Regions from separate parts of the Lysinibacillus sp. FSL M8-0134 genome, predicted to be linked through region 2. Evidence: riboswitches for the same ligand, from Rfam matches in the RefSeq annotation. Region 2 holds a riboswitch; each other region holds the start of a gene.

Region 1 (9,869 bases), 3.0 Mb from region 2:
ATTGTCCGTAAAAATATTTGCTGAAACCGAATACTGGCTAGCCTTAATTAAAATAACGGTTATTATTGTGTTCATTATTGCGGGACTTATCTTATTACTAGTTTCGTTTGGACATCATACAGCTGTAGGTTTTTCTAATTTAACGGAGCACGGAGGGTTTTTCCCTAATGGTTCAATGGGTTTAATTGCTGCCATGTTGGTGGTTATTTATTCTTATGGGGGAACCGAAATCATTGGGATTACATTAGCAGAAACGAAAAATCCAGAAAAAGTTGTACCAAAAGCTGTTCGCAGTACACTAGTACGTATTGTTACGTTCTATCTGCTACCTTTCTTTATTATTGTCAGCTTAATACCTTGGAATAATGTAAACGGGGTACCTGAAAGTCCATTTGTAATGGTATTTAAAATGATCGGCATTCCTGGTGCAGATCATATTATGAACGCTGTCGTTTTACTTGCCATTATTTCCTCCATGAATTCAGGACTCTATGGTTCATCTCGTGTGCTGTATACCCAAGCTGTAGACGGGCGTGTACCTAAAATCTTTGGCTATTTATCTAAACGTAAAGTGCCAGTATATGCTATTTTAATGTGTACAGTGGCCATGTATTTAGGTGTAATCTTATCTCTATATGCTGGGAGCAAGACCTTTGATTTCTTAATGGGATCTCTTGGTTATACGGTGTTATTCATTTGGTTAATTATTGCGATTGCCCATTTGAAATCACGAAAAAAACAAGCGGAAAATACAAGTGCTTATGAAGTGAAATGGTTCCCTTATACAACATGGATCGCTATAATTGCGTTAAGTGCCATTTTAATTGGGATTATTTTCACAACTTCCATCATCATCACAGGCATTACGTTAGGCATTTATCTCTTTATTACATTATCCTATGTATTGAAAGGCCGTTATCAAGAAAATGAATAGTCAATCTTACGTTTTTCGACATCGTTTTTCATAAAAAATACATTGTAGGCAGATTGTTCGCTCAAGTGAATTTATCCATGCTATACTACAATCATAGTAAGCTTAAGGAGGATTTCAAATGGCAATTGTACATGCAACGGATGCTACGTTCCAAAACGATATTAAAGAAGGGTTAGTACTAGTAGACTTTTGGGCTGCTTGGTGTGGACCTTGTAAAATGATTGGGCCAGTTCTTGAAGAAATGGACGCTGCTGGTAGTGCAGCTAAAATTGTAAAAGTTGACGTAGACAATAACCAAGGTACTGCAGCTGAGTATCAAATTATGTCTATCCCATCTTTACTATTATTTAAAGATGGAGAATTAGTTGACAAAACTGTAGGCTTCCAACCTAAAGAAGCTTTAGAAGCATTTATCGCAAAACATGCGTAATAAATGAAGTTTATAAAAGCCGAGCCATCAATTGATGTGTTCGGCTTTTTTTCGTTATATAATATGGAGAGGAAATTTTACTTAGGGGGCAGGTAGGTAATGAACGATTTAATTAAGCGTAAACTGGATATTTTACCCGATCAGCCTGGCTGCTATTTGATGAAAGATCGACAGGGGACAATTATATATGTCGGTAAAGCGAAAGTACTGAAAAATCGTGTGCGTTCTTACTTTACAGGTACACATGAGGGGAAAACACAAAGACTTGTAAGTGAAATAGAAGATTTTGAGTATATCGTGACATCATCCAATATTGAAGCACTTATTTTAGAGCTGAATCTCATTAAATTACATGATCCAAAATACAATGTCATGCTAACGGATGATAAGACATATCCATATTTAAAAATTACCAACGAAAAACATCCGCGTCTTATTACAACACGAAAGGTTAAAAAGGATAAGGCTAAATATTTTGGTCCCTATCCTAATGCATATGCGGCAAGTGAAACGAAAAAGCTATTAGATCGATTATATCCGCTACGCAAATGTGTACAATTACCTTCAAAAGTTTGTTTGTACTATCATATGGGTCAATGCTTGGCTCCCTGTATAAAGGAAATTGATGGTCAAACTTATCAAGAAATGATTGAGGATATGACAAAGTTTTTAAATGGTGGTGTTGAGGCAGTTAAAAAGGAGCTGGAAACTAAAATGCTTGCAGCTGCTGAAAATTTGGAATTTGAACGTGCGAAGGAGTTTCGAGACCAAATTGCACACATTGATACAGTTATGCAAAAACAAAAAATTGTATCAAGTGATACAACAAACCGTGATGTATTTGGCTATGCTGTTGAAAAAGGATGGATGTGTGTACAAGTATTTTTTGTCCGACAAGGTAAATTAATAGAACGTGATGTCTCCATTTTCCCGATCTATCAAGATGCTGAAGAAGAATTTTTAACATTTGTTGGGCGTTTCTATGAGAAACCAGAGCATATAAAGCCAAAAGAAGTTTTTATTCCACAAGCCATTGATGCAGCCATTTTAACGGAATTATTAGAGATCAAAGTACTCACACCAAAACGAGGACAGAAAAAGGAATTGGTAGATTTAGCAACCAAAAATGCTGAAATAGCTGTGGCAGCTAAATTCCAGCTGATTGAACGACAAGAAGAACGTACAATTGGTGCTTGTGAGGTTCTTGGTGAGGCAATGGGTATAACGACGCCATTACGAATCGAAGCTTTTGATAATAGTCATATGCATGGCACGGATGCCGTCTCTGCTATGGTTGTTTTCATTGATGGAAAGCCTGCAAGAAAGGAATATCGTAAGTACAAAACGCGTTCAGCAGCCAAGCATGATGATTATGGCGCTATGCAGGAGGTCATCCGTCGTCGTTATACGAGGGTTTTAAAAGAGGGTTTACCATTACCAGATTTAGTCCTCATTGATGGAGGAAAAGGGCAAATGGAAGTAGCTCGTGAAGTATTAGAAGATGAACTAGGGCTTGTTATACCAATTGCGGGTTTAGCAAAGGATGACAAGCATAATACATCGCAGCTATTGTTTGGTGATCCGCCAGAAGTGATCGCCTTAAAGCGTACAAGTGATGGTTTTTATTTGTTACAACGAATTCAAGATGAAGTCCATCGCTTTGCTATTACGTTCTTGCGTCAACAGCATGAGAAGCATGCTATTCAATCTGTCCTTGATCAAATCGAAGGGATAGGACCTAAACGTAAGCAACAGTTGCTTAAACATTTTGGGTCAGTCAAAAAAATTCGAGAGGCGAGCGAACTAGCTTTACAGGAGGCTGGGATGCCTGCTAAGTTAGCAAGCCAAATTTACTCCTATTTTCAGCAAGAATCGTTGTCAAAGGAATAGACATGTGCTAAGGTTGTAAATAACATTGTTGTTCAATGTTAAACAGCCCTTTGGACGGCTAGTTAGTGGACGCCAGGGCTAATAAATTTAATACTTCACTTTTAAGGTGATGATAGAGGTGCAAGATTCAAGAATAGCACAATGGAGGATGAACAAGTCCAGAGACATTGTGTGAAAGGGGAGCTTGCCGAAGTACAGCATTGTTGTTTCCTTTGTTGTACTGGTTTTGCATTTAAGAAATGTAAGACTGTCGATTCTAAACGTTTCGGAGAGCTATCACACATGCGCAAGTTACGATTATTGTACATGTTATAAGCAGCTTTCACGTTATGTGGAAGTTGCTTTTTTAGTTTTCTAGAGACTGTTTTTACACTTCGAAGTTAAGTGAAATACGCAGACTGGAAAGGGGAACAAAAAAATGGCTAGAATTGTGATGAAGTTTGGAGGAGCTACAATAGCATCAACGGGCCACATCCAAGAAATGGCTCGAAAAGCTATTGCTGAGAAGGATAAAGGGTTTGATGTAGTAGTGGTAGTAGCGGCAATGGGACAAACTGCAAAAGACGTAAAGATGATGGTGAAGCGTTTCACTGACGATGTGTCAAAGCGAGAATTAGCTGCAGTGATGTCCACATGTACTCAATTATCTAGCTCTTTATTTGCTATTGCATTACAAGAAGCAGGCTATAAGGCAGTGTCATTAACTGGATGGCAGGCAGGTATTCATACGGATCGTATGTATCGACATGCACGTATAGACAATTTAGATGTCCATCGTATTGAAGAACATTTTGAACAAGGCCAAATTGTAGTCATTGCTGGAGAACAGGGTGTTGACGACGATTATAATATAACAACTCTTGGAAAGGGTGGAGCGGAAACAACAGCTGTAGCTCTTGCCATAGGTTTAGAGGCAGAGAGAGTTGATATATATAGCAATGTGGATGGTGTTTATACAGCCGATCCACGCTATGTTACAAATGCCCAAAAGCTACAGGAAATTTCTTACGATGAAATGTTGGAACTATCCAATTTAGGTTCACATGTTATACATCCACGGGCAGTAGAGTTAGCGAAGAAGTTTCAATTACCAGTTATCATCCGCTCTAGTTCAGTAGAGTCGGTAGGTACTTTATTGAAGGAGGAAGTGGAAATGGAGAAAAATTTAGTAGTTCGCGGTGTAGCTTTTGAAGCAGATATTATTCGGTTAACAGTTGGGTATGATGCCTATAGCGAAGGTTCATTAGCCGATATGTTTACCACCCTAGCAGAAAATCGGATCAATGTAGATATTATTGTTCAAGCGATTATTGATGGATTAAAGCCGACTGTATCTTTTTCCATTTTAAAAGAGGAATTTGCGGAAGCATTGCGGGTTCTAGAAGATAGCAAAGTATCACTTGGCTTTAGCTTTGCTGACTTCGAAATAGGGTTAGCGAAAGTTTCCATTATTGGTTCAGGTATGGCGTCTAATCCTGGTGTTGCTGCCCGTATGTTTGATCGATTACGCCATGAAAACATTCCCGTAAAAATGGTTAGCACATCTGAAATAAAAGTATCAGTTGTCGTACCACAGGATGATATGATCCGTGCAGCAAATGCATTACATGATGAATTTAATTTAGAGCAAGCACTTTATATATAATAATAGAAGAAACAGCATTTTATGTAATTGTTCGAAATGATAGGAAGAAAAAAGGATTGTCATCCCATATAAGGGAGGCAATCCTTTTCATTACTCTGTAGGGATGGTATTCATAATACGTTCCTTAACATCCCATTTGACTGTAAACATGACATGGTGTTGCTTTTCTCGTTTTTCTTCATAGCATTCTGTAAGATAGCCTTTAGCTAATTGAATTTGTTCAGCTATAAATCCCGCCTCAAGTCTAAAGCTACGTTGTTTGATTTGTAATATTTCTGGGTCATTAGTCAATTCGAAAATGCGACCATCCTTTGATTCTTTTAATAACGCTAATGTACCCCAACAGGCATCTGCGAAAAATGCGATAAGTTCGTCTTGACTTTTACATGGAAACTTACGTGCAAGCTCTTTACCTGCCCAATAAAGGACATCATCTTCATGTTTACCAAGTATAGAAGATAGAATATGATCGCGAATGATCTCATAACCAAATGATGAGATTGTAGGAGATGGAGTGTTTAACATTGTTATCCTTCTTTCTTAGAATATTCTTAAAATTTGGCGGTAATAAAGTAATGATAGATTTTTCGAGAAAAAACGACGCATCATGTACTATATTAGTTCTTTAATAAGCTCTATGAAAAACTCCGAGTTGCCTTGACGCTCGTAGCTCTTGAGAGTACAATAAACATGTCATAATATTGTACCATGATGAAATACACAGTCAATGAAGTATCATTTACAAAATGATGACTTCTTTTGTTGTGCTATTTTAAGTACTAAGGGGGGTAACAGTCTTGTCGAAAGATCGAGAGTTTTTATGGCGTCGCTTACATTCTCTACTTGGGATCATTCCAGTAGGTCTGTTTTTAACGATGCACCTGTTCATTAACTTTACAGCAACAGGCGGGGCAGAAAGTTACAACGATGCTACCGCAGTAATGGAAAAGATTCCATTCCTTATCCTAGTTGAATGGATTGTCATCTATATTCCATTAATGTTCCACGCATTCTATGGTGTTTACATTGCATTCACTGCTACACCAAACACAGGACGTTTCAGCACGTACCGTAACTGGATGTTCTCTTTACAACGTTTCACTGGTGTATTCCTAGTGATTTTCATTGCATGGCATATTTTCCAAACTCGTATTCAAAAAGCACTTGGCACACACGTTGATTACGACATGATGGCAAATATCGTGAATAATCCATTCATGCTTGGATTCTACATTGTTGGTATTTTATCAGCAACTTTCCACTTATCTAACGGTTTATGGGCATTCCTAGTAAGCTGGGGTATTACACAATCTCCTCAGTCTCAAAAGATTGCTACTTACGTAACAAACATTATTTTCGTAATTCTAAGTGTAGTTGGTGTGGCTGCTATTTTAGCTTTCGTTTAATTCCATAGAAGCTAGGATAGACACATGCAATCATTGCAATTTTTTAAGAGGAGTGAGAAATAATCATGGCGAAAAGCAAAATAATTGTTGTCGGCGGTGGTCTTGCCGGTCTGATGGCAACGATTAAAGCAGCTGAAGTTGGTACTGAAGTTGATTTATTCTCATTAGTTCCTGTAAAACGCTCACACTCTGTTTGTGCGCAAGGCGGAATTAATGGTGCGGTAAATACAAAAGGTGAAGGGGATTCTCCATGGATCCACTTTGATGATACAGTATATGGTGGGGACTTCTTAGCGAACCAACCACCAGTTAAAGGTATGTGTGATGCAGCACCTGGCATTATTCACTTAATGGACCGTATGGGTGTTATGTTCAACCGTACACCAGAAGGACTTTTAGACTTCCGTCGTTTTGGTGGTACACTACACCACCGTACAGCTTTCTCTGGTGCTACAACTGGACAACAATTACTATACGCACTTGACGAGCAAGTTCGTTCACACGAAGTAGCTGGTTTAGTAAATAAATATGAGCACTGGGAATTCCTTGGTGTTATTATCGACGAAGACGGCGTTTGCCGTGGTATCGTAGCGCAAGATATGCGCACAGAAGAAATTAAATCATTCCGTGCAGACGCTGTTATTATGGCGACTGGTGGCCCTGGTATTATCTTCGGTAAAACAACAAACTCTGTTATTAATACAGGTTCTGCTGCTTCTATCGTATACCAACAAGGTGCTTCTTATGCGAATGGTGAGTTCATTCAAATTCACCCAACAGCGATTCCTGGAGATGACAAAAACCGTCTAATGTCAGAATCTGCTCGTGGTGAAGGTGGTCGTATTTGGACTTATAAAGACGGTAAACCTTGGTACTTCTTAGAAGAAAAATACCCAGCTTATGGTAACTTAGTACCACGTGATATTGCAACACGTGAAATTTTCGACGTTTGTGTAAACCAAAAACTTGGTATCAACGGCGAAAACATGGTATATCTAGATCTTTCTCATAAAGATCCACATGAATTGGACGTTAAACTTGGTGGTATCATCGAAATCTACGAAAAATTCGTAGGGGATGACCCACGTAAATTACCAATGAAAATCTTCCCAGCTGTTCACTATTCAATGGGTGGATTATGGGTTGACTATAACCAAATGACTGAAATTCCTGGTCTATTTGCAGCAGGTGAATGTGATTACTCACAACACGGTGCAAACCGTCTTGGCGCAAACTCATTACTATCTGCTATCTACGGTGGTATGGTTGCAGGACCAAACGCAGTAGATTATGTAAAACATCTTAAAAAGCATGCTGAAGATCTTCCACAAGACCTTTATGATGCTCGCGTAAAGGAAGAACAAGCTAAATGGGAAGCTATCATGAAAATGGATGGCACAGAAAACGCTTACTTACTTCACAAAGAGCTTGGTGAAATGATGACTGCTACAATGACTGTAGTACGTTACAATGATCAGCTTGAAGAAACACTGAAAAAACTTGATGAGCTAACTGAGCGTTGGAATAATATCAACATTAACGATACGCAAAAATGGAGTAACCAAGGTGCACACTTCACACGTCAACTTAAGAATATGATAGTTCTTGCGAAAGTAATGACAAAAGGTGCATTATTACGTAATGAATCACGTGGAGCACACTATAAACCTGATTTCCCTAACCGTGATGATGAGAACTTCTTAAAGACAACAATGGCGAAGTTTGACCCAACTACTGGTAACCCAATTATCACGTACCAAGAAGTCGACGTTTCTTTAATCCCACCACGTAAACGTGACTACTCTGCGAAAGGAGACTAAAAGTTATGCAAATCGCAGCTAATACTGGAAGAATGGTTAAAGTGGAAATCTTACGTCAAGATACACAAGGCGGCAATAGCTACTGGCAAAAATTCCAAGTACCTTACCGTCATGGTATGAACGTAATTTCAATTTTAATGGAAATTCAAAAAAACCCTGTTACTGAAAATGGTGAAAGCACAACGCCAGTAACTTGGGATATGAACTGTTTAGAAGAAGTTTGTGGTGCATGTTCAATGGTAATTAATGGACGTCCACGTCAATCATGTTCAACGCTTGTTGACCAATTGACAGAGCCAATTAAACTTGAGCCAATGAAAACATTCCCTGTTATTCGTGACTTACAAGTTGACCGTGAACGTATGTTCAATGCACTTAAAAAAGTTAAAGCATGGGTACCAATCGATGGTACTTATGATTTAGGTGAAGGTCCACGTATGCCAGAAGGTAAACGTCAATGGGCTTATGAATTATCTAAATGTATGACTTGTGGTGTATGTATGGAAGCATGTCCAAACGTGTCTGAAAAAGCTTCATTCATCGGACCAGCTCCATTATCACAAGTACGTCTTTTCAATACTCACCCAACAGGTGCAATGATTAAAGATGAACGTTTAAATGCTATTATGGGTGATGGCGGCCTTGCAAACTGTGGTAACTCTCAAAACTGTGTTGCTGCATGTCCAAAAGGTATTCCTTTAACAACATCTATCGCTTCACTTAACCGTGCAACTACAGTGCAAATGTTCCGTAACTTCTTCGGTTCTGATCACTACGTAGACTAATATCGGATAAGCGGGCTTTCAAACTCCCTTACACTTTTGTGTGAGGGAGTTTTTTATATTTATAGAAACCAATCTAATGATGTAATGGGTAGCAATATTTGCAATAAAAATAGGTAAATAGTGAATTTTTCTATGCTAATAAATCAATTTCTTTTATAATGAATATTGATTCATTTACTATTTGCCATGATTAATAAAAGTGCAAATGCATTACTCGACTTAAAATAGGAGTGGCAAACAATGAAAAGGGGATGTGTAACATGAAGGCAAAATATATTGAAAATTTACAAGAGTGGCAAAAGGATTTTTCCTTTTATAGTGAGGTACGTGTACGTTTTTCGGAAACGGATATGTACGGGCATATGAACAATACCGTTAGCTTTACATATTTTGAGCAAGCAAGAATTGATTATTTTCGTCATTTAGATATTTTAATGCCTTCAGCAGTGGATGAAGGTGTAAAAGCTATACCGATAGTAGCTGATTTACAATGTGATTATGTAAAACAAGTTTTCTTTGATGATGTTCTACGAATTTACACAAAGATAGCGAATGTCGGGAATTCTTCAATGGACATTCATTATCTAGCAAAAAATCAGAAGAATGAAATATGCTTTACAGGTCGCGGAACAATTGTGCAAATGGATCCTCGAACAGGCAAAAGTGTGCCGATTTCAGAGGAGGAGAGAGCTCATTTAATTAGTCTAGCAATTATTTCTCAGTAAAAAGTGTAAATAGTGAGGAGTGTAGTCATCTTGTTCAATTTCGTGATAGCTGTTTGCGAGTAAACCACTAACCAAACTACATTGGCAATCATCTCGACGCTTAATTGTGGTGAGATATGGACCCAATAAACAGAAAACGAACGTATGTGTCGAAGCAATTTCCGAAATTTTTAAAGAAAACATGTAATAATCATGCAAATAGCCGTCACCGCTTCAAGCCCCTTAACATAAGTT
Region 2 (9,869 bases):
AACTGAAACATCTAAGTACCTGGAGGAAGAGAAAGAAAAATCGATTCCCTGAGTAGCGGCGAGCGAAACGGGAAGAGCCCAAACCAAGAGGCTTGCCTCTTGGGGTTGTAGGACACTCTATACGGAGTTACAAAAGAGCGAGTTAGATGAAGCGACTTGGAAAGGTCCGCCAGAGCAGGTAAAAGCCCTGTAGTCGAAAGTTCGTTCTCTCCTGAGTGGATCCTGAGTACGGCGGAACACGTGAAATTCCGTCGGAATCCGGGAGGACCATCTCCCAAGGCTAAATACTACCTAGTGACCGATAGTGAACCAGTACCGTGAGGGAAAGGTGAAAAGCACCCCGGAAGGGGAGTGAAAGAGATCCTGAAACCGTGTGCCTACAAGTAGTTAGAGCCCGTTAATGGGTGATAGCGTGCCTTTTGTAGAATGAACCGGCGAGTTACGATTACGTGCGAGGTTAAGCTTTAGAAGGCGGAGCCGCAGCGAAAGCGAGTCTGAATAGGGCGAAATAGTACGTGGTCGTAGACCCGAAACCAGGTGATCTACCCATGTCCAGGGTGAAGGTAAGGTAACACTTACTGGAGGCCCGAACCCACGCACGTTGAAAAGTGCGGGGATGAGGTGTGGGTAGCGGAGAAATTCCAATCGAACTTGGAGATAGCTGGTTCTCTCCGAAATAGCTTTAGGGCTAGCCTCGTGATGAGAATACTGGAGGTAGAGCACTGTTTGGACTAGGGGGCCATCCCGGTTTACCGAATTCAGACAAACTCCGAATGCCAGATATTTATACACGGGAGTCAGACTGCGAGTGATAAGATCCGTAGTCAAAAGGGAAACAGCCCAGACCACCAGCTAAGGTCCCAAAGTAATCGTTAAGTGGAAAAGGATGTGGCGTTGCACAGACAACCAGGATGTTGGCTTAGAAGCAGCCATCATTTAAAGAGTGCGTAATAGCTCACTGGTCGAGTGACGCTGCGCCGAAAATGTATCGGGGCTAAACGATTCACCGAAGCTGTGGATTGACATCTACGATGTCAGTGGTAGGAGAGCGTTCTAAGTGCGTTGAAGTCAGACCGGAAGGACTGGTGGAGCGCTTAGAAGTGAGAATGCCGGTATGAGTAGCGAAAGACGGGTGAGAATCCCGTCCACCGTATGACTAAGGTTTCCTGAGGAAGGCTCGTCCGCTCAGGGTTAGTCGGGACCTAAGCCGAGGCCGACAGGCGTAGGCGATGGACAACAGGTTGATATTCCTGTACCACCTCCTCACCGTTTGAGAAATGGGGGGACGCAGTAGGATAGGGTAAGCGCGCTGTTGGTTATGCGCGTCCAAGCAGTAAGGCGTGTGTGTAGGCAAATCCGCACACTGTAACGTTGAGCTGTGATGGCGAGTCCGTATGGACGAAGTTCCTGATTTCACACTGCCAAGAAAAGCCTCTATCGAGGTGAGAGGTGCCCGTACCGCAAACCGACACAGGTAGTCGAGGAGAGAATCCTAAGGTGTGCGAGAGAACTCTCGTTAAGGAACTCGGCAAAATGACCCCGTAACTTCGGGAGAAGGGGTGCTCTTGAGCGTGCAAGCGCATGAGAGCCGCAGTGAATAGGCCCAGGCGACTGTTTAGCAAAAACACAGGTCTCTGCAAAACCGTAAGGTGACGTATAGGGGCTGACGCCTGCCCGGTGCTGGAAGGTTAAGAGGAGTGGTTAGCGCAAGCGAAGCTGCGAATTGAAGCCCCAGTAAACGGCGGCCGTAACTATAACGGTCCTAAGGTAGCGAAATTCCTTGTCGGGTAAGTTCCGACCCGCACGAAAGGCGTAACGATCTGGGCACTGTCTCAACGAGAGACTCGGTGAAATTATAGTACCTGTGAAGATGCAGGTTACCCGCGACAGGACGGAAAGACCCCGTGGAGCTTTACTGTAGCCTGATATTGAATTTTGGTACAACTTGTACAGGATAGGTAGGAGCCAGAGATCTCGGAGCGCCAGCTTCGAAGGAGGCGTCGGTGGGATACTACCCTGGTTGTATTGAAATTCTAACCCATGCCCCTTAGCGGGGCAGGAGACAGTGTCAGGCGGACAGTTTGACTGGGGCGGTCGCCTCCTAAAAGGTAACGGAGGCGCCCAAAGGTTCCCTCAGAATGGTTGGAAATCATTCGTAGAGTGTAAAGGCACAAGGGAGCTTGACTGCGAGACCTACAAGTCGAGCAGGGTCGAAAGACGGGCTTAGTGATCCGGTGGTTCCGCATGGAAGGGCCATCGCTCAACGGATAAAAGCTACCCCGGGGATAACAGGCTTATCTCCCCCAAGAGTCCACATCGACGGGGAGGTTTGGCACCTCGATGTCGGCTCATCGCATCCTGGGGCTGTAGTCGGTCCCAAGGGTTGGGCTGTTCGCCCATTAAAGCGGTACGCGAGCTGGGTTCAGAACGTCGTGAGACAGTTCGGTCCCTATCCGTCGTGGGCGTAGGAAATTTGAGAGGAGCTGTCCTTAGTACGAGAGGACCGGGATGGACACACCGCTGGTGTACCAGTTGTCTTGCCAAAGGCATCGCTGGGTAGCTATGTGTGGACGGGATAAGTGCTGAAAGCATCTAAGCATGAAGCCCCCCTCAAGATGAGATTTCCCATTACGCAAGTAAGTAAGATCCCTCAAAGACGATGAGGTAGATAGGTTCGAGGTGGAAGTGTGGTGACACATGGAGCTGACGAATACTAATCGATCGAGGACTTAACCAAATTGTTTGAAGCATTCAATGTACGTTTATCTAGTTTTGAAAGAATAACCTTTCAACTGAATAAGTGAAGTGATGATGGCAAAGAGGCCACACCCGTTCCCATACCGAACACGGAAGTTAAGCTCTTTAGCGCCGATGGTAGTTGGGGGCTTCCCCCTGTGAGAGTAGGACGTCGCTTCGCTTATTTTTTGTGGAGGATTAGCTCAGCTGGGAGAGCACCTGCCTTACAAGCAGGGGGTCGGCGGTTCGAGCCCGTCATCCTCCACCATATGGTCCCGTGGTGTAGCGGTTAACATGCCTGCCTGTCACGCAGGAGATCGCCGGTTCGATCCCGGTCGGGACCGCCATTATTTTTGCCGGTGTAGCTCAGTTGGTAGAGCAACTGACTTGTAATCAGTAGGTCGTGGGTTCGACTCCTATCGCCGGCACCATTCCCTTGGAGGGGTAGCGAAGTGGCTAAACGCGGCGGACTGTAAATCCGCTCCTTAGGGTTCGGCGGTTCGAATCCGTCCCCCTCCACCATTTTAGGGGCATAGTTCAACGGTAGAATAGAGGTCTCCAAAACCTTTGGTGTGGGTTCGATTCCTACTGCCCCTGCCAGGTATTGAGGTACTCGTTCATATACAGCTGTTATGATTTATATAGTGGCGATTGTGGCGAAGTGGTTAACGCATCGGATTGTGGTTCCGACATTCGTGGGTTCGATTCCCATCAGTCGCCCCATTTCAACATTGGGGTATAGCCAAGCGGTAAGGCAACGGATTTTGATTCCGTCATGCCTAGGTTCGAATCCTAGTACCCCAGCCATTTTTTTCTTTAACGAGCCATTAGCTCAGTTGGTAGAGCATCTGACTTTTAATCAGAGGGTCGAAGGTTCGAGTCCTTCATGGCTCATCATTTTTATTTACTAAGCGCCCGTAGCTCAATTGGATAGAGCGTCTGACTACGGATCAGAAGGTTATGGGTTCGACTCCTGTCGGGCGCGCCAATAAATGTATTTTACGGAATGTAGCTCAGCTTGGTAGAGCACTTGGTTTGGGACCAAGGGGTCGTAGGTTCGAATCCTGTCATTCCGACCATCTTTTATTTAAATGGGGCCTTAGCTCAGCTGGGAGAGCGCCTGCCTTGCACGCAGGAGGTCAGCGGTTCGATCCCGCTAGGCTCCACCATTTCAATATTTTTGGAGGTATACCCAAGTCTGGCTGAAGGGATCGGTCTTGAAAACCGACAGGCGGGTAACACCGCGCGGGGGTTCGAATCCCTCTACCTCCTCCATTTCGGGTCAGTAGCTCAGTTGGTAGAGCATTAGATTGAAGCTCTAAGTGTCGGCGGTTCGATTCCGTCCTGACCCACCATTATTTGCGGGTGTAGTTTAATGGTAAAACCTCAGCCTTCCAAGCTGATGTCGTGAGTTCGATTCTCATCACCCGCTCCAAAATGGGCCTATAGCTCAGCTGGTTAGAGCGCACGCCTGATAAGCGTGAGGTCGATGGTTCGAGTCCATTTAGGCCCATCATTATTCCGAAGTAGCTCAGTTGGTAGTAGCACCTGACTGTTAATCAGGTTGTCGCAGGTTCGAGTCCTGCCTTCGGAGCCACGGCCCGTTGGTCAAGTGGTTAAGACACCGCCCTTTCACGGCGGTAACACGGGTTCGAATCCCGTACGGGTCATCAAGCATGTAGCACAGATGTGTGTTACATGCTTTTTTCTATATGTAGATGTTCAACCAAGACTATAAAACCATTAAAAGGTTCTGTAGCTTTTTTATGGTGAACATAGGACAGTATAAATGCTTTAGCTCATTTCAAGGTCCTGTTCCATTTATCAATCACATGTTTCACCCACTAATAAATTTGAACAAACTATTTCATATATGCAATATGTATGTTTTTTCAACAGCTATTTTCATGGTGCTTGCCGTATCGTTGCTCTAATATGAGGGTAAGTGGAGGAATCGATATGAGTATACAGGAGATAGAGCAATTCTTAAGTCAATATCAGAAAGAACAAAATAAATCAGATCTTTGGTTAGAGAATAGATTGCAAGAGATTAAGAGTGAAGGTGAATATTACCCCACAACAGAGGAACTAGTTTTTGGAGCACGTGTCGCATGGCGTAATAGTAACAAATGTATTGGACGCTTGTTTTGGCAGTCATTGCATGTAGTAGACGCACGAGATCTTTTAGACGAAGAGGATATTTTTCGAAAATTACTAGAGCATATCGAGTATGCAACAAATAGTGGGAAAATCCGCCCTACAATAACCGTGTTTGCCTCAGATCGAGTACGGATTTGGAATCACCAACTTATCCGTTATGCGGGCTATGAAACGGAATTAGGTGTTATAGGTGATTCTCATTCTGTTGCGTTTACACAAGTATGTGAAACGCTAGGCTGGAAAAGTGAGAGAACAGCTTTTGATGTGTTACCACTTGTTATACAAGTAGATGGGCGAGCTCCAAGGCTGTTTACAATTCCAGCAGAATATATTTTAGAGGTGCCAATCCGCCATCCAGAGGAAGCTGAAATAGAAAAATTAGAGATGAAATGGTATGCTGTACCCATTATCTCGAGTATGCGTTTTCGAATGGCAGGCATTGATTACCAAGCTGCTCCTTTTAATGGTTGGTATATGGGGACAGAAATTGGAGCACGTAATTTAGCTGATCATGACCGCTATAATATGCTACCAGCTATTGCTGAGATTTTTAATCTTGATACAACCAAACAAGCTTCTCTTTGGCGTGATCGTGCATTAGTGGAGCTTAATATAGCAGTTCTCCATTCCTTTAAAGAAGATGGGGTAAGCATTGTCGATCATCATACAGCGGCTCAGCAGTTTAAATTATTTGAGGAAGCAGAGCTATCGGCTGAACGGGAAGTTACAGGCAACTGGACATGGTTAATTCCACCGCTTTCACCTGCAACAACGCATATTTTCCATAAGCCCTATGTAAATGTCTATCATACACCAAATTATTTTTATCAAAAACCATGCTATTAACAATAGAAGACTCTTCAATTTCCTATCAGTAAATTTATCAATTAATTGTATTTTAAGAAGAGGGTGATCCACTATGTTGGAGCAGCAAATTCCAGATATCCCGTGGCAACAATTGACCACACCTTATGGAAGAGGTGCAGCCATTCCGCAGCTGATTGAAGAGGAAAATTACCGACAACTAGCTGAGTTAATTGAACATCAAGGTACACTTTGGCAGGTGACACCATGGGTTTTGTTAATCCTTTTAAAAAAGCTGGGTAGCCAAGATAGGGAGGATGTCTCCTTACAAGAAATTGAACTTTATTTAGCCGTTGCTCAGGCGATTACTGTGGATTATTTAGAGCCAACACAAACTGTTCAACCCATGCAGAAGCTGCTAGATAGAAACTACTTATGGACAGAAAATGAAGAGGATGACGATCAAGAGTGGGAAAGAGAAACGCCGACGGGCTATGAGCAGACAGCATTTTTAAGCTATTATTATTTCAGCTATCTACTCTTACAAGAGGCTATCCCTAGTTTAACGGCTATTACAGTGCACAATAACGAAGCAGCAGACCGTCTTGCGGAACTGCTAAGGTTATTAGAGCAGCTGAATAAATAGGTTGATAAAAAAGCAGATGAGAAACATATGCCATTTCCCATCTGCTCCAATTTAATGGACATATTCATCTTTAGAAGCTCTCATTGAGCAGAAGAAAAGTACCATTGCCACAACTACAAAAAGCCAGCCAGCAATATCCCAGCCACCGAATAAATCATGCAAGTAGCCAAAAAGAATAGGACCAATTGCGGCAAATAAATACCCTAAAGATTGTGCAAAGCCTGATAAATCTGCTGCTTCAAAGGCAGTACGGGTGCGAAGGGTGAAAAACATCATGGCTAATGCGAATGAAGAACCACCTGCTAATCCTAGAAGGACCATCCAAAGTACTCCAAGGCTTGTCCATTCCATTACAACACCAACAAAGCCTACTAAATAGAACGACGTAAACATCAGTACAAGAGGTCGCTGTGAAGTCATTTTACTAGCAATAATAGGCACAGCTAATGCCATTGGAACTTGAGAGAATTGCATAATAGAAAACATCCAGCCAGCCTTATCAGGAGCTAATCCTTGGGCAATATAGATTTCTGGAATCCAAGCTGCAGTCGTGTAGAATAATAAAGACTGTAAACCCATTGCGCCTGTGACGGCCCACGTAACAGGTGATTTCCATAGTGGTGGACCTGACTTTTTAGATGAGGTAGTTGGTTCAGGTTTATTTGATTTTAATTGAGGTATCCAAATTAAAATCGTAACGACAACAAGTACAAGAGCAATGGCCAAAGCCCCTTGCCAGCCTAATGATGAATTAGCTATTGGATAGCTAATACCTGCGCCAAGGCCAGCAGTTAAATTCATGGACATGGTGAAGAAGGCCATCAGTAAGCCTACATGGTATGGAAATTTCAATTTTAGTAATCCTGGAATGAGTACATTTCCAAAAGATATTGCTACGCCAATTAGCATAGTACCAAATATAAGTAATCCTGTTGTTCCAAGTGAGCGTAGAACTATCCCTAAGGCCAATAGAATAGTGGATAAAAATAAAGTAAGCTCAAGCCCTAGTTTACGTGCTACGATAGGTGCAAAAGGCGATATGATGGCAAAAGCAAGCAATGGAATAGTTGTTAGAAAGCCTGCTAATACATTAGAGATACCAAGATCATCACGGATAAAGGATATGATTGGACCAACAACAGTTAATGGCATTCGTAATGTAGAGGCAATAAAAATAACCCCAAAGACTAAAAGTAATGTTGTTCCTTTCCAGCTAATTTTTTTACTTGGATAACTAGCGGAATGATCATTTGTAGTCAAAATAACTCCCCCCTGTTATTAACCATTCTAATTGAACTACTATAACACTTTATCACACTATTAAAAATAGTAGAAGATTCATAAAATACAGAACATTTTCCGTGTTGTTGAAATGTCTATGGTCTTATGTTAGTATAATAATCATCATAAATTTAATAATTATATGCCTCATGTTTGTATTGAGGTAGAGGTCGCGATATTTATAAGTATGCTAATTGAAATGACAAGCATTGATGAGATTAGCTGAAAGGAAATATTGCCGAAGTGTGAGGGGACTTGAAAACCTCATGCTGGGGCTGTCTCCGAAAGGAACAGAACTGTCACGTTTGTACAACGTGTTGAGCTATCATTTAGGAAAAACTGAGGATTAACTTAGCCATCACATTGTTCATGTGATGGCATTTTTTTGCCTCATAAATAGGAAGGAAGCTATATCGTGAGTGAAATAAAAGTAAATCAGCTCGGTCATAACGAACCAAAGCTGAAAAAAGAATTAAAAAGCCGTCATATTACAATGATTTCTTTAGGCGGTACAATTGGTACGGGGCTATTTTTAGCTAGTGGTGGTGCCATTGCACAAGCAGGGCCAGGAGGCGCATTGCTTGCCTATGCCTTAATTGGTGTTATGGTGTACTTCCTAATGACGAGCTTAGGAGAGATGGCTGCTTATATGCCATCATCAGGTTCATTTAGTACGTATGCAACAAAATTCGTAGATCCAGCACTAGGCTTCGCTTTAGGTTGGAACTATTGGTATAACTGGGCAATTACGATTGCAGCAGAAATTGCAGCAGTGTCTTTAATAATGAAATATTGGTTCCCAGATAGCTCATCAGCACTTTGGACAGTATTATTTATTGCTGTTGTGCTAACGTTTAATTTACTTTCTGTAAAGAGCTATGGTGAAAGTGAATATTGGTTTGCTATGATTAAAGTAGCAACGGTCATTGTTTTTATTATTATTAGTTTATTAATGATTTTTGGTATTTTAGGTGGTCAGGCACCTGTAGGCTTCACAAATTTCTTTATTAGTGATGGGCCATTCCATGGGGGCTTCCTTGCTACCTTTGGTATTTTCCTGGCTGCAGGGTTTTCATTCCAAGGAACAGAGCTTCTAGGTATAACAGCTGGTGAAACTGATGATCCAGGTAAAAATATTCCGAAAGCTGTAAAATCCGTATTCTGGCGTATTCTTTTATTCTATATTTTAGCAATTGGTGCAATAGGAATGCTGATTCCTTTCACAGATGAGCGCTTATTATCAGAAGATATTGCAGTATCACCATTTACATTAGTGTTTGATCGCTTAGGTATCGCCTTTGCTGCGTCGTTAATGAACGCTATTATTTTAACGGCTATGCTATCAGCAGGTAACTCAGGGCTTTATGCATCATCTCGTATGTTATGGCAATTAGCGGTGGATGGTCATGCGCCTAAAATCTTTACAAAGCTTAGTCGCCGTGGTATTCCAATTTACGCGCTACTAGCAACATTAGCTGTAGGCTGTTTAGCATTTTTAGCGTCATTTTTCGGTGACGGTGTGGTGTATATCTGGCTATTAAATGCCTCTGGAATGTCTGGCTTTATTGCATGGCTTGGCATTGCATTTAGTCATTATCGTTTCCGTCGTGCATTCGACGCACAGGGCTTAGATCCAAAGCTATTACCTTATAAAGCAAAATTGTATCCATTCGGACCACTATTCGCCTTTACAGTTTGTATGATTGTGGTCATTGGACAAAATTACACAGCCTTTACAGGAGACAAAATCGATTGGTACGGTATTCTAGTTTCTTATATTGGAATTCCATTTTTCTTACTATTATGGTTAGGCTATAAAATTAAACATAAAACAAAAATGCTTCCACTTAATGAGTGTGATTTAAAAGTGGAGGATTAAATAGAAAAGCTGTTCTGTATACCGTTGTATGACGGTTGATAGGACGGCTTTTTTATATTTGGGCGTTAAATTTATTTCTTAATCTATATCATATATATGGTAATATACTATAGATGTGGAAAGTCATACTAATGGCTTTTTAGTTAGGAAGAGGTGCATGAAAATGCAAAAACATATTTTACTAGTTGAAGATGATGAGGCTATTCGTGAAATGGTAGAAAACTTTTTACTATTGGAAGGCTTCGGTGTTACAACTGCAAAGAATGGAGAAGAGGCATTACAGTATTGTTTAAACCATTCATTTGATTTAGTTATCTTAGATATTATGATTCCTAAACTTAATGGATTAGAAGTACTAAAAAT
Region 3 (9,869 bases), 2.0 Mb from region 2:
CCACAAGCAGCACCTGCACCAGCGGCAGCAGCTCCAGTAGTAGAAGAAACTTCTGGTGAGCGTGTTATCGCATCTCCAGCAGCACGTCGTCTTGCACGTGAAAAAGGTATTGACCTTGCAGCAGTATCTCCAGTAGATCCACAAGGTCGCGTACGTGTACAAGATGTAGTAGCACACGGAACTGCACCAGCGGCAGCAGTAGCACCTACACCAGTAGCAACTACAGGTGGCCCAGTTGTATTCACACCAGCAGCTAATTCTGATCGTGTAACAATTGAAAAAATGAGCCGTCGTCGTCAAACAATTGCAAAACGTTTATTAGAAGTTAAACAATCAACAGCTATGTTAACAACATTCAACGAAATTGACATGACAAACATCATGGCACTTCGTAAACGTAAACAAGAAGAGTTTGTGAAAGCAAACGACATCAAACTTGGTTTCATGTCATTCTTCACAAAAGCTGTTGTTGCAGCACTGAAAAAATACCCATACGTAAACGCTCAAATCGTTGGCGATGAAATTCATTTAAATAACTTCTTCGATATCGGTATCGCTGTATCAACTGAAGAAGGTTTAGTAGTACCAGTTGTACGTGATGCAAACAGCAAAAACTTCGCTGAAATCGAAAAAGATATTGCTAACTTAGCGACAAAAGCTCGTGATAAAAAATTAGGCTTAAATGATATGGCTGGTGGATCATTCACAATCACAAACGGTGGTGTATTCGGTTCATTAATGTCAACACCAATTATGAACGGTACTCAAGCTGGTATTTTAGGTATGCACTCTATTGTTAACCGTCCAGTTGCTGTAAATGGGGAAGTTCAAATCCGTCCAATGATGTATGTAGCACTTTCTTACGATCACCGTATCATCGATGGAAAAGATTCAGTAGGATTCTTAAAAACAGTTAAAGAATTAATTGAAAACCCAGAAGATTTATTATTAAATTCATAATACCATTAAACCCTGCGAACAATGTTCAGCAGGGTTTTTTTGTGCATATGAAATCTTTCGACCGATTCTATTTTTGAAAGAGTACTAATGTTATATCGTATAGAGGAGCAAAAAAGAAATAAACACAACTTTTCTCACATAGAAAACATACTCTATAATAAAAATGTGTTGTAATTTTCAGAAATATTGACGAAAGCTCAATGATTTAAAATGGATAGAGAACGCATAATAACCTAATATTGTCATTAATCAGAAAAATGTTAAAATCGTCTTGACGAACATATTAGTTTTATAGTAGTATCTAAATATCAATTAAATAAACAAACCTCACGAATGTTACCAGTGAGGTAGAGGCGCGGTATTTATTAGTTCATTGTTGAGTACAAGCAAGCGAAGACGCAATGAAGAAGGAAATATCGCCGAAGTATAAAAGGAGCTCGTACTTTTATGCTGGGTCTGCAGTGAATAAGTGCAGGACTGTCCTAGTAAATTGATTTCCAGGTTTACTAGGTTGTGCTATCTCGGAAATATGGAAATAATAGTGAGGATTTGGGCAACTGTCATAAAAGGTAAGACCTAAGTTCAATAAACTTAGGTCTTTTTTAGTACAGTTGTCTTATTTTTTTACAGAAAAGGGGAGTTTTTCATGAAAAGAAAATGGTTGTTAGTAATGATCTCTATCATGACAGCAATTGTGCTAGCTGCATGTGGCACTAGCGACAAAAAAGACGGCGGTTCAGGTGATGCTGGCGCGGACAAGGAAGAAGGCGGCGGTGAATTCCGCATTGGAATGGAGGCTGGCTACCCACCATTCAACTGGACACAGCAGGACGATGCTAATGGCGCGGTAAAAATTGCTGATAATGCAGAGTATGCAGGCGGCTATGATGTACAAATGGCGAAAAAAATCGCTGAAGGCTTAGGCAAAGAGCTAGTTATCGTAAAAATGGAATGGGACGGCTTAGTTCCAGCGCTACAATCAAACAAAATTGATGCAATCATTGCGGGTATGTCACCAACAGAAGAACGTAAGAAAACAATCGACTTTACTGAAAACTACTACACGTCGGATTTCGTAATGGTGATTAAAAAGGGTAGCAAATATGAAGGGGCAAAATCAATTCAAGATTTCTCTGGTGCAAAAATTACATCCCAATTAAATACATCGAACTACACAGTTATTGATCAAATTAAAGGTGTAGACAAACAAACTGCTATGGAAAGCTTCCCGGCAATGCGTGTCGCTTTAGAGGCTGGCAAAATTGATGGTTATGTAGCAGAACGTCCAGAAGGAATTTCCGCTGCAGCAGCGAACGATAAGTTCACATATGTTGCATTTGAAGAAGGCTTTGATACAGATCTTTCTAACACTTCAATTGCTGTAGGTTTACGCAAAGAAGATGCAAATCGTGAAAAAATTAACGAAATATTAAAAGGTATTACAGAGGACGATCGTCAAGCCATTATGGAAGAAGCGATTAAGAATCAACCAGCAGCACAATAATGACAAGGCACGGACTAGTTGCTGGTCCGTGCATGATCATTTCATCATTATCAAAATGAGAACCTCTCTACATAATGATAATGTCCTAGCGTGACAAATCATAGAATGGTAGAAAGAGCTAGGACACGAAAAAGATAAGCAAGCAACATGACATTGTAAGGAGGAACATCATGAGTCTTGAATGGATAATTTCAATTATTGAAAACAACTGGCAAATGTTTTTACGAGGTGCGTATTATACGTTACTGATTTCGATTATTAGTACAATTATTGGTGCATTCATCGGATTTTTCATCGGAATTATGCATACGATTCCAGTTCGTAAAAAAGGAATAAAATTTTATAGCCTGAAGCTTATTAATTTTATCCTAACATGCTATGTTGAATTTTTCCGTGGTACACCAATGATTGTACAGGCTATGGTTGTCTACTACGGATTAGATATCGCGTTTGGAATTGACATGCATTTTATCACAGCAGGTATTTTAGTCGTTTCTCTTAATACAGGGGCATACATGGCAGAGATTGTGCGTGGTGGGATTGTATCGATTGATAATGGTCAATACGAGGCAGCATCAGCGATTGGGATGAATCACTTCCAAATCATGCTTCACGTAGTCCTGCCGCAAGTAGCACGTAACGTTTTACCAGCAACAGGTAACCAACTAATTATGAATATTAAAGATACAGCCGTATTAAATGTCATCGGCGTAACAGAGTTATTCTTCCAAACAAAATCAATTTCAGGTAACAACTTCCGTTATTTTGAATCGTTCTTTGTCGCATGTGTTCTTTATTTCATTATGACATTTACCGCATCTCGCATCCTTCTATATGTTGAAAAACGTTTGGATGGACCGGATGCCTATCAAAAAGAACAAAAAGAAGCTGTATAGGGGGACGCACAAATGGCAGTCATTAAAATCGAACATTTAAGTAAATCATTTGGACGTAACCAAGTGTTAAAAGATGTGAATTTCCAAGTGGAAAAAGGCGAGGTTGTTTGTTTAATTGGTTCCTCTGGTTCTGGTAAGTCTACACTACTTCGTTGCATAAATTTATTAGAAACACCAAGTGGCGGGCAAATAATTTATCAGGGAGAAGACATCCTAGATGAAAAGCACAATATCCAAGAATATCGTACCCATCTAGGAATGGTATTCCAGCAGTTCAATTTATTTAATAATCATAATGTGTTAAGTAATTGCACAGTCGGCCAAATCAAAGTACTTAAGCGCTCGAAGAAAGAAGCGGAAGAAACAGCGCTGAAATATTTGAAGATCGTAGGTATGGATCAATATGTAAACGCTAAGCCACGTCAGCTTTCAGGCGGACAAAAGCAACGTGTAGCAATTGCTCGAGCACTGTCTATGAATCCCGAAGTAATGCTATTTGATGAACCGACATCAGCACTGGACCCAGAAATGGTAGGAGAGGTGCTGAAGGTTATGCGACAATTAGCAGACGCAGGGAATACAATGTTAATTGTGACACATGAAATGGAGTTTGCTAAAGAAGTGGCAGATCGTGTCGTCTTTATGGATAAAGGTGTGATTGTGGAAGAAGGCCCACCATCACAAGTATTAGTCAATCCACAGCATGAACGTACGAAAGAGTTTTTAAAACGTACTTTAAAATAAGCACAAAAAAGTGAGTCCATTATTTTGGACTCACTTATTTTCTAGAATTCCATTCTGCATAGAGCACAAAGCAGATTGCGAATGCTACAGCAATGATAAAAAACCATTGCGGTACACCACCAAAACTCATGAGAACACCCCGAATTTCATTTTTTTTTGGATAGAATAGGTATAGTATTTCTTTTTTCTCCACAAAAGACCAAAAATATTATAAAATAAGCAATAGACATTAGCTTTTGCTAGTAAAGAGAGGTAGAGAGAATATGTTACATTTAAAATGGAAAGATGCGCCAACATTACGAACGGTTACCTGCAAACATACAAATGCATCGAAATACTTAGTGTCCAACGTCTTAACAGTAGGTAAAGAATATGAAGTAAAAAACGAAACAGAAGAATTCATTTTTATTATCGACAACACAGGTAATGTCGGCGGCTATTATAAGGATTATTTCGAATAAATAAAAACAGGGTGGTTCAGAGCATTTGCTGAGCCACCCATTTTTTAATCTCGCTGATAGCCTTGAGCACCCGCTACATCTTGCAGCTGTTGTTTCTCTTGTTCGGTTGCCGTATGCAAAGCAAAGACATCCTTAATTGCTGTTTGTAATTCATGCTGTGTTTCTTTAAATTTTGAAACTTGCTGTTCAAAAGATGGACTTGTAAAACGATCATGTGTCTTTGATAACCGTTCCTCTAGTCGGGCATAGTGCTGATCCATATGCATCGATAGCATCATTGCCAGTTGGTTTTTCCATAGCGGAATTAGCGTAACAATTGAGAACTCAATTTTTTCGGCTAACGTTTGATTAGCTTGTTGAATCATCCGTATCTGAGGAGCCGTTTGCAGGGCTACTTGCTGAGATACTTGTAAATCATAAATACGTTGGTCCAATCGTTCAATTTGCGCAGCAAAATCATTGAGCTGCTGAATAGCGAGCGGCTGTTTGCTTGCTTGGACACTCATTATTTGTGCTGGTAGCTCTACTTCAATAGCTTGTTGTTTTTTCATTTGACCTGCTGCAATGGCAGTAGCCAGTTCCTCAAAAAATCCTCGATTATGGTTATAAAGTGCTTCTAAGTTTTCCACATCTTTAATCAGCTGGAGCTGTGCACGTTCTAGTTGAACACCAATACGTTCTACCTGAATACTAATACGCTCAAATTCTGTTAACGTTTGCTTGACCGAGGGCTCTGTTTTACCAAACATTTTTTTGAAGAACGTTTGCTTCTTTGGTTCTAAAGCTGTCGGGTCTACTCGATCTAGTGTCTGCATTAAGGAATCAAGCATTTGCCCAATTTTAGTAACGTCCTTTTGCTTCACCTGTGCAAGCATTCGATCCGCAAATTGAGATAGGGCTCGCTGCGAATCTTGCCCAAGAGATAGCAATGATTCAAAATCAGTTAAATCGATTTGACTGGCATATAGTAATGCACGACTTTGTGCAAGAGGCGATAGCGTTTCATATGTCGCCATCGCCTCATTTTGTGGAGTTGTTTCTAAGTAGGATTGGACTAGTGGAGAAAGTCCAGGTATGGTATTAAGTTGAAATGCGTGTTCATTAGCCGTCATTTATCATCGCCTCGCCAGTCCAATTGTTCTCTACGTCTTAAATTGGAGCGATTTGCGAACTCGATCTCCATTTGCAGATGATCGATATCATTAGCAAGCGCATCCTTTAAATCAATTTGTATTGTATCATTTAAATCGGTAAGAGTTTCACGTGTTTTGGATAACGTCAATTGAATTTCCTTATCCTTCACAGGCTGCCTTGAAAGCATTGTATATTTATCCGTTAATTCCACCGCAGAAGGTAAATGCGCATAGAAAAATGGTTCCACATTATAAAACTTTCGCGGGTCTGTCTTCACAATTTTAACAATATTTTTTGAGATACGTGTCATCTCAAGAAGTTGTTTAAAAGCAGATACAGAACGGACACGTAAATAGTTTTGACTTAATGTTTGAATATGCTTATTGGCTGTAGATAATTGTGTGTCAATATGCTTGAACTCTTCTTTTGTGATACCTGCTATTTGCATGACCTTCTTTTTTTGTCTATGTTTCAGCAACGTTGTACTCGTCGCATATGAACCCGCAAACAGTAAACCACCAAGGAAGAATCCAGGATTTGCCGCAATTGCTGCGATAGAAACAGTTGTAAGCGAAATAAGAAAGCTGGCACTATGTCTAGAGAAAAACTGTCCGACACTAAGCATTGTTTCATCCTCCTTGCTTTTCAATATGTCTATCTTCTTATACGAAATAATCGACATAAAGTTTCATTGAAAAATAAACCCTTACATAAATTTTACTGCTAATTGTTAACTTTCTCAATGATAATACATAGAATAAGTGAGATGTTTCGATGGAAAAATAGCGGGAGACCGCTTTTCGATAAAATGTGTGTGAGTCGATTTTCATCAAAGAGACCGATGAGCCGTTGGTTACTATGTTTTTTACTTGAATGAGTGGTTCTATACGGTATATGATCGATTTTGGTAGTAGTGAGAGCGGTTCTATACGAAATATGATCAGTTTCGGCAGTAATGAGAGCGGTTCAATACGGTATATGATCGGGTTTTCCATTAGTGTGAGCATTTTTAATCAACCCAAGAATACATCTAACAAGGTGTGGCTTTTTCTTTTGTCATTCTAAATTGATTATAGAAGGTACATCGAATTATCGTCTTTTCCCTTAGCATCTGGGCAAATTGCCTAGGTGTTTTTTAAAATAAAAATTTAAAAATTCTAAAAAATTAAAGGGATTTATAAAATAATGCAGAATATAACAATTGTAAACCAAATTATCAAATATATGGAGGATGGAAATGATGAAAAAGAAAAAATCGATGTTGTCTATTTTAGGTGTTCTATTTTTAAGCTTAGGATTAGCTAGTGGTGCAAGCGCGAGTGCTAGCAAACCACATTATGAAAATGACGGCGGTGGAGGTTCATCAAAGCCACCAAGTTGTGTCAAAGCACCTTGCCCAATGCAATAATTAATGAAGATAGAGCATCCATTTAATCGTGGATGCTCATTTTTTATGACAAAATTTTATGAAATACAATGATTTCCACTCATATCATGATTCATGTAAAGTAAGCTATAAAATAATGAAGCGATTTTCTGTTATATATGGTGAGGGGAAATGCAAAGTGCCATATAATGGAAGAATTCTTTCCGACAGACTTCATCAAAAATAAGAAGATGTATAATGAAACATCTCCCCAAATTTGAGGACTTCACCAGCCTCATGCGTAATTCTCGCTGCAGAGGTAATTGGTAGCTGAATTTTGACCGCAAGATACAATGTAGCAGATATACAAAATAAAAAGACTGGGGACTTTACCCCAATCTTAATAAACTTGCCCCCGGAAACGTATTCAAGATAACAATATTCATACTATCAGTAAAGGTGCCATAAACCTTGATAAAATGTTAAAAGGCAAGAGCCAAACTAAACAATGTCTGACTCCATGCGTATATAGCCTTTTAAATCATCGTACATTTCTAATGAAAAGGAATTGGAATCAGCTTGTGGACTAACGCCTTTTTGGACAAAAAGGAGGAATTCATTGAGTGCTTTTTCAGAGCCTTCCACTTCGACCTCAATTTGCTCAGCATTATTTAGTCGACAGTATCCTTTTAATCCTAATTCAATAGCCTTTTGTTTGATAAAGAAACGATAACCTGTGCCGTATACATCACCAAAAAATTTGATACTTGCTCGTTTGTTCACGGGAATACCTCCTACTAGTGAAAAGGGGAATACCTCTTCTTTTTAATGCATAACACGTTCTTTTTCTAAATAGGCAATCAAGTTATTAATATAATAGAGAACATGCTTAGATGCTTCATCCACTTCTTTGAGGTGGACATCTGCTTTTTCGATATTACCTGCTTTATGAGCTTCTGCGGCAAGCTTTGCTGATTCATGGACACGTAAATGGTAGCCATCTAAATCATGATAGTCCTGAAGATGGCCGAAACGTTCTACTGTGCGAGGTGCTGTATACCATTTGCCAAGTCGACAGTCTCTATGAGAAGAAACATCATTTGGTTCAACACTTTCAAGGCCTAAGAACATGTTGTAAATACGCCACTTCCATAAAATGTGATCTGCTTTCGATAATTGAAGAAGGGCAATAGAGGAAAGCTGTACATTATTGTTGGCAATAATATCATTACGGAAACGATTAATTTCTTTCCCTAATAGATGAATATCACTAGATGTATTGTGACTATAATCACGAATATCTTCCTGCAAGCTTGAAATTTCAATCATTCGTGCGGAGACTTCATCAATCGCTGCCGCTTGTTGCTGAGAAATGGCTGCTGTATTTGTTACATCTACATTAATACCCTCAATTGCATGCACTATAGCATTTAAGAGCGGTAACGAATCTTTTGCCTCAACGGTTGCTTCCTTAATAATCGCTGTCGTTTCGGTAATTGAGTTGGATACATCATTAGAGTAGCTCTTTAAATGATGGACGTTTGTCGATACTTCACTAAGTGCAGAAACTGTATTTTCCGCAAGCTTTCGTACTTCTTGTGCAACGACCGCAAAGCCTTTGCCATGTTCACCCGCACGCGCGGCTTCTATGGAGGCATTGAGTGCCAGTAGGTTTGTTTGATCGGCGATTTGATTAATTAATGTTACAACCTGTTCAATATCATTTACCCGTTTTTGCAATTCTGAAAATGATTCGACAATGGACGTAAAGGTTTCTTCCGTTTTAAATATTTCCGCTAAGGCATGCTCAATGGCATTTTTTCCTTTCGTTGCATGATCAACCGATTCAGTCGTTTTCTCAGATATATGGGAAGACATACGCGCTACCTCATTAATAGAAGCGGCAATCTGTTCTGTTGCGGCAGTGGAAGATTGAATTTCTTCATTTTGCTTATCTAAGCTAAACACTAAATCTTTCATGTACATAATTTTTGCATTGACATCCATTAACGAGGATACTTCGCCTACTACGTTTTCAACGATGCGTTCTGTTAATACTTCCACTAGCAATTCTTGATCGACATTGACAGCGGCTTGGAAAGATTTCATGTATTGAAAAGCTTTATTCGGCTTAATTCCGAAATTATGTAAAATATAGGTAGTGATATAGAAGGCAAATTGATTGAATACAACAATTAATTTACCAGGCTCGTATTGATGTTGACGAAATAGATTGAAAAATTTTACCGTTTCATCGACGTAATCATCGTCACGCGTTGCTAAGAAAAACTGTGTTAAGTATTGATTGATATTTTCTTCACTAATGGTTAATTGAGAGGTAGGGGAAATCTCGCTTAAATAATGATGAAAAATGGCATTCATAGAAGGGGTAATATCTTTTAGCTTTTGGTAGAGTGTTTTTAAATGCTCCTCGTCCTGTGAATTGAAGTGATTAAATGCCAATGTTTGATGAAATCGGCCTGTTGCATGTAAATCTGTACCACGTTGAAGTAGCTGTTCTAGCTCTGCTTTCGGTCGAATACTTGAAAACATAAAAATACCTCCCAAAAAGTATGTATAATAAGGTAATAATAGCATAATTCAGGTGGTTTTAATAGACATTTCAGATGTGTTTGATAAAATGAAAATATCTAATGACAGCAAGGAATGGGCAAATATGTATACAATTATTTACATGAAAGCGGACTATGAGCCTTGGTGGAAATTTGAAGGTTGGGAAGCTTTTATTCAAACAGAAGATACATTTGAAACAAAGGAGCTCTTTGAACGAGCTTTACAGCAAA

The links. A riboswitch is a leader RNA that binds a small molecule or an ion and turns the genes downstream of it on or off. The one in region 2 is predicted to bind lysine.
Region 1: another riboswitch for lysine. It lies ahead of MKY49_RS16140 (aspartate kinase); the one in region 2 lies ahead of MKY49_RS00920 (amino acid permease).
Region 3: another riboswitch for lysine. It lies ahead of MKY49_RS10840 (transporter substrate-binding domain-containing protein); the one in region 2 lies ahead of MKY49_RS00920 (amino acid permease).

Annotation. Positions count from the first base shown of each region.
Region 1 is NZ_JBBPAJ010000001.1:3,157,851-3,167,719, reverse strand. It holds gene MKY49_RS16155 (amino acid permease) at 1-934, shown strand, start outside; gene trxA (thioredoxin) at 1,053-1,364, shown strand; gene uvrC (excinuclease ABC subunit UvrC) at 1,464-3,254, shown strand; lysine riboswitch at 3,360-3,538, shown strand; gene MKY49_RS16140 (aspartate kinase) at 3,673-4,899, shown strand; gene MKY49_RS16135 (YslB family protein) at 4,990-5,424, opposite strand; gene MKY49_RS16130 (succinate dehydrogenase cytochrome b558 subunit) at 5,697-6,305, shown strand; gene sdhA (succinate dehydrogenase flavoprotein subunit) at 6,371-8,125, shown strand; gene sdhB (succinate dehydrogenase iron-sulfur subunit) at 8,131-8,910, shown strand; gene MKY49_RS16115 (acyl-CoA thioesterase) at 9,171-9,635, shown strand.
Region 2 is NZ_JBBPAJ010000001.1:165,416-175,284, forward strand. It holds rRNA gene MKY49_RS00810 (23S ribosomal RNA) at 1-2,737, shown strand, start outside; rRNA gene rrf (5S ribosomal RNA) at 2,802-2,917, shown strand; tRNA gene MKY49_RS00820 (tRNA-Val) at 2,929-3,004, shown strand; tRNA gene MKY49_RS00825 (tRNA-Asp) at 3,008-3,083, shown strand; tRNA gene MKY49_RS00830 (tRNA-Thr) at 3,092-3,167, shown strand; tRNA gene MKY49_RS00835 (tRNA-Tyr) at 3,175-3,258, shown strand; tRNA gene MKY49_RS00840 (tRNA-Trp) at 3,263-3,336, shown strand; tRNA gene MKY49_RS00845 (tRNA-His) at 3,384-3,459, shown strand; tRNA gene MKY49_RS00850 (tRNA-Gln) at 3,469-3,543, shown strand; tRNA gene MKY49_RS00855 (tRNA-Lys) at 3,558-3,630, shown strand; tRNA gene MKY49_RS00860 (tRNA-Arg) at 3,648-3,724, shown strand; tRNA gene MKY49_RS00865 (tRNA-Pro) at 3,739-3,815, shown strand; tRNA gene MKY49_RS00870 (tRNA-Ala) at 3,830-3,905, shown strand; tRNA gene MKY49_RS00875 (tRNA-Ser) at 3,919-4,011, shown strand; tRNA gene MKY49_RS00880 (tRNA-Phe) at 4,016-4,091, shown strand; tRNA gene MKY49_RS00885 (tRNA-Gly) at 4,098-4,171, shown strand; tRNA gene MKY49_RS00890 (tRNA-Ile) at 4,176-4,249, shown strand; tRNA gene MKY49_RS00895 (tRNA-Asn) at 4,257-4,333, shown strand; tRNA gene MKY49_RS00900 (tRNA-Glu) at 4,335-4,406, shown strand; gene MKY49_RS00905 (nitric oxide synthase oxygenase) at 4,696-5,742, shown strand; gene MKY49_RS00910 (hypothetical protein) at 5,816-6,346, shown strand; gene MKY49_RS00915 (CynX/NimT family MFS transporter) at 6,398-7,606, opposite strand; lysine riboswitch at 7,784-7,960, shown strand; gene MKY49_RS00920 (amino acid permease) at 8,043-9,506, shown strand; gene MKY49_RS00925 (response regulator transcription factor) at 9,670-9,869, shown strand, end outside.
Region 3 is NZ_JBBPAJ010000001.1:2,135,346-2,145,214, forward strand. It holds gene odhB (2-oxoglutarate dehydrogenase complex dihydrolipoyllysine-residue succinyltransferase) at 1-960, shown strand, start outside; lysine riboswitch at 1,301-1,487, shown strand; gene MKY49_RS10840 (transporter substrate-binding domain-containing protein) at 1,607-2,464, shown strand; gene MKY49_RS10845 (amino acid ABC transporter permease) at 2,635-3,360, shown strand; gene MKY49_RS10850 (amino acid ABC transporter ATP-binding protein) at 3,373-4,104, shown strand; gene MKY49_RS10855 (DUF6501 family protein) at 4,368-4,565, shown strand; gene MKY49_RS10860 (toxic anion resistance protein) at 4,610-5,677, opposite strand; gene MKY49_RS10865 (5-bromo-4-chloroindolyl phosphate hydrolysis family protein) at 5,674-6,324, opposite strand; gene MKY49_RS10870 (hypothetical protein) at 6,937-7,107, shown strand; gene MKY49_RS10875 (acylphosphatase) at 7,567-7,848, opposite strand; gene MKY49_RS10880 (methyl-accepting chemotaxis protein) at 7,891-9,618, opposite strand; gene MKY49_RS10885 (DUF1033 family protein) at 9,707-9,869, shown strand, end outside.